2 regions of the Shewanella sp. ENK2 genome follow, and region 1 is predicted to be linked to the other one. Evidence: predicted binding sites of a transcription regulator. Region 1 holds the regulator's gene; the other holds the start of a gene.
What was found. Region 1 encodes LexA, which represses DNA repair genes until DNA is damaged. Its sites were predicted from a motif close to TACTGTATNNNNATACAGTA; they were not measured.
Positions count from the first base shown of each region.

Region 2: a site for LexA is predicted at 3,143-3,162, ahead of mutS (DNA mismatch repair protein MutS). Genes of this name have one in related genera too.

Region 1 is NZ_CP171406.1:2,121,469-2,125,727, forward strand. It holds gene coxB (cytochrome c oxidase subunit II) at 1-296, opposite strand, end outside; gene ACGEDC_RS09435 (cell division inhibitor SulA) at 736-1,242, opposite strand; gene lexA (transcriptional repressor LexA) at 1,239-1,856, opposite strand; gene plsB (glycerol-3-phosphate 1-O-acyltransferase PlsB) at 2,266-4,259, shown strand, end outside.
Region 2 is NZ_CP171406.1:629,554-633,812, reverse strand. It holds gene ACGEDC_RS02940 (hypothetical protein) at 1-350, shown strand, start outside; gene mutS (DNA mismatch repair protein MutS) at 438-3,017, opposite strand; gene recA (recombinase RecA) at 3,438-4,259, shown strand, end outside.

The DNA.
Region 1 (4,259 bases):
GCCATACCAATGAGGATAAGAAACGGCACGACAGTCCATGCTATTTCCACTTTGGTACTATCATGGAAATCAGCAGGTACTGCACCCTTTGATTTTCTATGATAAATCATGGAGTAAATCATGATTCCAAATACCACAACACCAATAGCACAACAGATATAAAGAATGATCATATGGAGGTCGTAAACCTTACCACTGATCTCTGTTACCCCTTGGGTCATGTTAAGCGGCATATCAGCCGCTGCAAGCGGCACTGCAAAAAACAGCACCATTAATCCATACAACAATCGCTTCACAAGACTACTCCTCTGCCAATTGCGATTTGCAATAACAACAAGGAAAAGTCACACAGTAATACTCTGCTCTATGCAAACTTTTCTATTCCCGAAAAAGTTTGATCACTTCAAAGCACACGGTGGCAGTGAGTATTAATACTCGATTATTCTATTGGGTTTTGGTGGCCACACTTGTACCTAATACTGAACTTTTCAATTCTTAAATTGACGCTTTTTATTCAAGGCTTTCTATACCGCATGGTACCAGCACAATCTTTACAGCGTTTTATCACTTATGTTCATTTTTACCACTAAGAGAGGTCAATAAATGTTACTCCCTTGTTAACTACATTACTTGGAGATTAAATATTGATCAAGATCACTTTATCATCTAATTTGCTGAAAAAAGGCGCAAAAAAAGCCCGTCACCGAAATGAAGGGCTTTTTTAGCAAATAGACTTTAGTGAAATGCAGATAAATTCAATTGGGTTGCAGTCACAGGATTACTGGCGTTTAATTGGTCATCACGTAAGTGAGTATTTACATCTTCAATAATGACACCTTGCGCTAAGGCGCTTTTAGCGACTAATTGAATGCGACGATTATCACGAGCATCTAATGGGGTTGTCCATGTAATGACTGCGCTGGATGTACCACTTGTGAGTGCTTTTTCCATTGCCCACAGTGTTTCGACTTCATCTTTAGTGTGAACCAGTAATACACGGTCCATTCTGACATTGGCGTTCGCTAGAATTTGTTTGTAACCAATGTGAGGCGGATTAATCAGTACAATCCATCGCCCTTGTTGACTTAATACGGCTAACTGGCCGCATAGCTGAGTTAATTCAGTTAACCCTTGGTTAGCTGTTTGTTTGGTTTCGATACCTTGCTTTACTGGCGCAGCTGCTGATGCCATGTCCATCCATAAACCTGGGTGACGTGGTGCATTACCTATTAATGTGTTCATAACCAACCTCCATTACGGATAACGCCAACAGCGAGCCCTTCAATCGTAAGGCTTTGGCATGTTAAATCGACTTTTATCGGCGAGTACTGCTCGTTTTCTGCATGCAGATAAACAACGTTGCCTTTCTTTTCAAAACGCTTCACAGTGACATCATCATCAACACGGGCAACAACGACTTGACCATTTTTAGCTTGCTGCATTTTGTGAACCGCTAATAAGTCGCCTTCAATAATGCCAATATCCTTCATACTGTCGCCACGAACACGTAGTAAGAAATTAGCATTGGGTTTAAACATTTCAGGATCAACTTGAAAGTATTGTTCAACATGTTCTAACGCCAAAATTGGTTCACCAGCCGCAACCTGACCAATCAGTGGTAAGCCTTCTTCGACTTCCTCTTCTTCTTGGACCATACGGATACCGCGAGAGGTACCTGGAATAATTTCAATGCAACCTTTTTTAGCGAGTGCTTTTAAATGTTCTTCTGCAGCATTAGCACTTTTAAAGCCTAATCTAGTGGCAATTTCTGCACGAGTTGGTGGCATTCCTGTCTCGGCAATATTGCATTTAATTAATTCTAGAATTTCAGCTTGTCGTGGCGTTAAAGGTCTCATGTTGATTCCTGTCTTTTTATACAGTGACTGTCATTATATACAGTATCTTTGGTCGCGCAAGTATTAACCAACATTTTTTGCTGATAAAGCAATAGATATGAATTTTTATCGAAGTTTTTAGTTATTTAAAGGTTATTAAATCAGTGGTTTATTGTTTTTGTGGGTCGTCGGTAAATTAGTGTGTTTTATTATTTATGACTTAAGGCAATAAGCCAAAAAGTACTGGATACCGTCTATTTATACAGTACTGTACCTAAATGTTTTGCTACTTACTAAGTGATTGATACTTGATGTTAGAACCAACAAAACTTGCTACTTAAATGTTAACTAGATTTACCGAGGTTAGTGTAACTGAATGATATTCTGGTATCCTATGCGCAATAAATCGTTGTTGATAATGCGAAGACCCATGCTAAAACCAGATTCTATCATTGCTAAATCATTACGTTGGATTCAGAAATTAATGGTACACAGTGTTGTTGTGCCTGAAGATCCGTTCGCTGACCTTAACTTAGATCCTGACAAGCCAGTGGTCTATGTGATGAAAACGGAGTCGCTGAGTGATATTGCTGCCTTACATGAAATGACAGCTAAATATAACTTGCCAAGTCCGTATGAACGGTTAGATGTTGATGGTTTCAATACCCCTAGAATTGTGTGTGTGGAAGGGCGTAAACCCTTGTTTGGTAAGCGCCATAGTAGCGATAAATTTGTAGCAAACTTTACTAAGTTGCTCGAATTACACCAAAAGAACAAAGAGCTCGACATCCAGCTTGTTCCTGTAAGCCTATATTGGGGTCGTATCCCTGGTAAAGAAGACGACACCATGACCGCTGCGGTTTTTGAGCGTGAAAACCCAACATGGTTACGTAAATGGTTAATGATTCTATTTTTAGGTCGCCATAACTTCATTCAATTTTCTAATGCCATGTCGCTGCGTTATATGGCTGATGAACACGGTACAGATGTCAGTATTGCGCATAAGCTTATCCGTGTGGCTCGTGTGCATTTTCGCCGTCAACGTAAAGTGATGACAGGGCCTCAGCTTCCTAATCGTCAAGCGATGTTCAATTCGCTGTTAAAGTCAGAATCCATCAAGCGTGCCATTCAAGAAGAAGCCGTTAACAAAAAAATACCCGAAGAAAAGGCACGTGAAAAAGCCATTGAGTACCTTGATGAAATCGCAGCAGACTATTCGGATAACCTGATTCGTATTGCTGAGCGTTTCTTAACTTGGCTTTGGAACAAGTTATACAGTGGTATTAGCATCAAGAGTGCGGAGCAAGTTCGTAAACTGCATCATGATGGTCATGAAATCGTTTATGTGCCGTGTCATCGAAGCCATATGGATTACTTGTTACTGTCATATATTCTTTATTATCAAGGCATGGTTCCACCGCATATTGCGGCAGGGATTAATCTTAACTTTTGGCCAGCAGGTCCAATGTTCCGCCGTGGTGGTGCCTTCTTTATCCGTCGTAGTTTTAACGGTAATAAGCTTTATACCGCAGTATTCAGAGAGTATTTAGATCAACTATTTGCTAAAGGCTATTCAGTTGAGTATTTCACTGAGGGTGGTCGTTCACGTACTGGTCGTCTACTTGCTCCTAAAACAGGCATGCTAGCGATGACGGTAAACAGCGTATTGCGTGGTATCGAGCGTCCTGTGACCTTAGTGCCAGTGTATCTTGGCTACGATCATGTCATGGAAGTGTCGACTTATCATAAAGAATTAAGTGGTAAGAAAAAGCAAAAAGAATCTGTATGGCAAGTGTTTGGTGCATTGCGTAAGTTGGGTAACTTTGGACAAGGTTACGTTAACTTTGGTGAGCCAATTAACGTACAGCAGTTCTTAAATCAGCAGTCGCCAGATTGGCGTGAAGAAGTGGCTAAAGATCCTGAGCAAAAACCAACATGGTTAACGCCTGGGGTTAATCAATTAGCCAATAAAGTGATGACAAACATTAACAGTGCAGCAGCTGCGAGCTCTGTTACGTTAACCAGTATGGTGTTATTAGCCGCTGAACAAAATGCATTAGAGCGCACAGAGCTGGAACGTCAGCTAGATTTATATCTTAAATTGATGAAAGAAGTGCCTTACACTGATTACACCTCAGTAGCTCAAGGCAGTGCTAGTGAATTAGTTGATCAATGTCTATCACTGAAAAAGTTTACTTCGCACACTGATCAAATTGGTGAAATTATTGCGATTGAAGAGTCTTCAGCAATTGCGATGAGCTACTACCGTAATAACATCATCCATTTAATGGCAGTTCCTTCGTTAATTGCGAGTTGCTTGGTGCAATACGAAGAGTTTAATCGTCAAAAAATTCATGAAATCGTTAATGACTTCTATCCGCTACTCAAGGCTGAGTTGTTTATGGGGATTGAAGACTTACCCGC
Region 2 (4,259 bases), 1.5 Mb from region 1:
GTCAAAGCACAAGAGACACAATGATAGAACAAGGTTATCCCCTAGCTTATGCCGATGGTTTTCAGGATGGGTGCGATAGCGGTAACAAGGCTGGCGGAAGTTTGTTTGATGAGTTTAAAAAAGATGTCAATCGCTTTAATCAGGAGCAGGATTATGCTCAAGGCTGGACCGATGGATTTAGACAGTGTGAAACTGAGCAAGAATCAATACAGCGCCAAGTAAGAATGAGCATCGAGCAACAGAAATTACAGCAACAGACCAAGAGTAATGAGTTAGCTGAGCAACATGCATTAGAGCGAGAAGTCATGAAAGGAGTTGATACGAGTAGCCTAAAATCATTAGAGAAGTGACCAGGCTATACTCAATGCTGTTAGTGAATAAAAAAACGCTGCGAAATCATCGCAGCGTTTTTTGTATTGAGTCTATAAATAGATGTATTAAAGCTGAGCTAACCTTTTAAGTTCATACAACATATCTAAAGCCTGTTTAGGCGTTAAATTGTCTGGGTTTATCTGAGCTAACTTGTCTGTTGCAGCAGATGACTGGGGTTCAGGTAATGTCAGGTTTAATGCTTCTTGAATCGGTACTTGATTGTTATTAGCAAAGTCACGACTTTCAAGCATATGCAGTTTTTGTTTCGCCGCTTTGATGACGTGGGCTGGTACCCCTGCTAGTGAAGCAACTTGTAAGCCATAACTTTTACTCGCAGCGCCCTCTTGAACTGCATGCATAAAGGCAATTGTGTCCCCGTGCTCGACGGCATCTAAATGCACGTTAGCGGTTCCATTAATCTGTTCTGGCAATTGTGTTAGCTCAAAATAGTGGGTTGCAAACAAGGTTAATGCAACCACTTTTTCAGCTAAATACTCTGCTGCTGACCAAGCTAGAGATAAACCGTCATAGGTCGAAGTACCTCGACCGATTTCATCCATTAAAACTAAACTTTTCTCTGTAGCATTATGAAGAATGTTAGCGGTTTCTGTCATTTCGACCATAAAAGTAGAACGTCCAGAAGCGAGATCGTCAGAGGCGCCGATACGTGTAAATATTCGATCTACAGGGCCGATAATTGCTTTTTGTGCAGGTACAAAGCTACCTATATGAGCCATAAGCGTGATTAACGCAACCTGACGCATATAAGTCGACTTACCCCCCATATTGGGCCCTGTTACGATAAGCATTCTTCGCTTAGGCGCGAGGTTGACTGGGTTGGCAATAAATGGTGTTTGGCTAACTAATTCGACCACAGGATGACGGCCAGACTCGATATGAATACCAATGTCATTACTGATTTCTGGACAATGATAATCCAGTGTTTCAGCTCGCTCTGCAAAGTTGCTTAGCACATCTAATTCGGATGCAGCTTGGGCAAACAGTTGTAGTTCATGCAATTTAGGTAAAAGTAAATCAAATAACTCTTCCCAAAGCTGCTTTTCAATCGCTAATGCCTTTCCTTGACTAGATAGCACTTTCTCTTCGTATTCTTTTAACTCTGGTGTGATGTAGCGTTCGGTATTCTTTAGTGTTTGACGACGCTGATAGCTCAAAGGAACTTGATCTGATTGTAAGCGACTCACTTCGATATAGTAGCCGTGAACCCGGTTGTAGCCGACCTTTAAGGTATTGATGCCTGTTTGTTCTTTTTCACGGTTTTCTAATTGTACTAGATAATCAGATGCCCCTTCACTTAGGCCACGCCATTCATCTAGTTGTGCGTTGTAACCCGCTTTAATTACGCCGCCATCACGGATAAGCATAGGCGGATTATCGACAATCGCATTTTCCAATAGCTGTTGCTGCTCTGGAAACTCGCCTAATAAATTGGCTAGACGTTGGAGTTCACTTTGTTGACAGTGACCTAAAGTTTGCTGAATTTCAGGTAATAAAGCCAACGCCTGGCGAAGACGGGCAAAATCTCGTGGGCGTGCGCTGCGAATAGCTAGCCTCGCCATGATACGTTCGATATCGCCAAGGGCTTTTAATTGCTGGTGTAAATCTGCATATAACCCCGTATCAATTAACTCAGCAACTGCTTGTTGCCTTTGGCTAATATGCTGTTGGTCACGCAGCGGTTGGTGGATCCATCGCTGCAACATACGACTTCCCATCGGCGTCGCTGTCTTATCGAGTACCCAAGCTAAGGTATTATCACGTGAACCAGATAAATTAATAGTAAGCTCTAAGTTTCGGCGGGTGGCAGCATCAAGAATGATAGTATCAGCCTGATTAAACATGGTGATGCTATTAATATGAGGCAAAGCTGTTTTTTGTGTGTCTTTGACATATTGCATTAAGCAGCCAGCTGCTTGAAGCGAAAGCCTAGCATTTGTAATACCAAATCCATGAAGATCTTTGGTACCAAATTGCTCTAGAAGTAATTGAATGCTGGTATCGTAATCAAACTCCCATTCAGGTCTTCGACGTATGCCTTTGCGATTTTCAATTAATTGGCGGTCAAGTAAATCTTCACTGTAGAGCAATTCTGCAGGACTGGTACGTTGCAGTTCAGCTTCCAGTGTTTCTTCATTTTCAAGTTCAACAATAACAAATCGACCAGACGAAACATCTAAAGTCGCGTAGCCAAATCCACTCTTACCCTGATATACCGCAGCAAGTAAGTTATCCTGCTTTTCTTGTAGTAAGGCCTCGTCGGTTAAGGTACCTGGGGTAACAATTCTTACAACTTTACGCTCAACTGGTCCTTTACTTGTAGCAGGGTCACCGACTTGTTCACAAATAGCGACAGATTGACCAATTTGAACCAATTTTGCGAGGTAACCTTCAACGGCGTGGTAGGGAAGCCCTGCCATGGGAATCGCGTTACCACCACTTTTTCCACGTGCAGTTAATGAGATACCTAACAGTTCAGATGCCAGCTTAGCGTCTTCATAAAATAATTCATAAAAGTCTCCCATACGATAAAACAACAGCATTTCAGGATGCTGTGCTTTCAGCGTTAAATACTGGCGCATCATGGGAGTGTGCTTTTCTAAATTTGGGTCTTCATTTACGGTCATTAAGTGATTGCTCTTACTTTATTTTGAATTAGGCTAAGTCTGGGTCAATATAGGCGGTCATCTTAACAACAATTGATTTGATACCCAATAGAATCGCAACGATGCTATGCCGTCTTGCCCTTGTTTACTGATTTTTTGAACAATACTTATTGTTGTAAACTCAAGTATTTACCCAACCTAGAAGTACTGTATACAGTGGTTTTGTTTGTCTGCTATTTATCGTTATTAATATATTATTGTTATTAACTGTATGATTTTTAATGTGTAAATAATAGTAAGGTAAAAAAAGGAAAAAAATTATACAGTAACTATTGATACTGTATGATTATACAGTATACTGAGCTCATATTACGAAACAGACAAATTTATTCGTTACCAAGTTCGTTATTCGAACTGAGTCACCTTAAAGGGATAAAGAGAATGAAAGCAGATCCAAATAAAGAGAAAGCGCTGAATGCTGTATTAGGTCAAATTGAAAAGCAATTTGGTAAAGGTTCAATCATGAAGTTGGGCGCTGATCGCACAATGGATGTTGAAACCATTTCTACAGGTTCGCTTTCGTTGGATGTTGCCTTAGGTGCTGGTGGTTTACCAATGGGACGTATCGTTGAAATTTACGGTCCAGAATCATCGGGTAAAACAACGTTAACACTTGAAGTTATTGCTGCAGCACAACGTGAAGGCAAAACGTGTGCGTTTATTGATGCTGAGCATGCTCTAGACCCTATCTATGCAAAAAATCTAGGTGTCGATATTGATAACCTATTATGTTCACAACCTGATACTGGTGAGCAAGCGCTTGAAATCTGTGATGCGCTAACACGTTCAGGTGCTGTTGATGTAATTATTGTCGATTCTGTTGCAGCATTAACACCAAAAGCTGAAATTGAAGGTGAAATTGGTGATTCTCATATGGGCCTTGCCGCACGTATGATGAGCCAAGCAATGCGTAAGCTTGCAGGTAACTTAAAACAGTCAAATACGCTACTTATTTTCATTAACCAAATTCGTATGAAAATTGGTGTTATGTTTGGTAACCCTGAAACCACAACGGGTGGTAATGCACTTAAATTCTACGCTTCTGTACGTTTAGATATTCGTCGTACAGGTGCTATTAAAGACGGCGATGCTGTCGTAGGTAACGAGACTCGAGTAAAGGTCGTTAAAAATAAAATTGCAGCGCCATTTAGACAAGCTGAATTCCAAATTCTTTACGGTAAAGGTATTAACCGTACTGGTGAG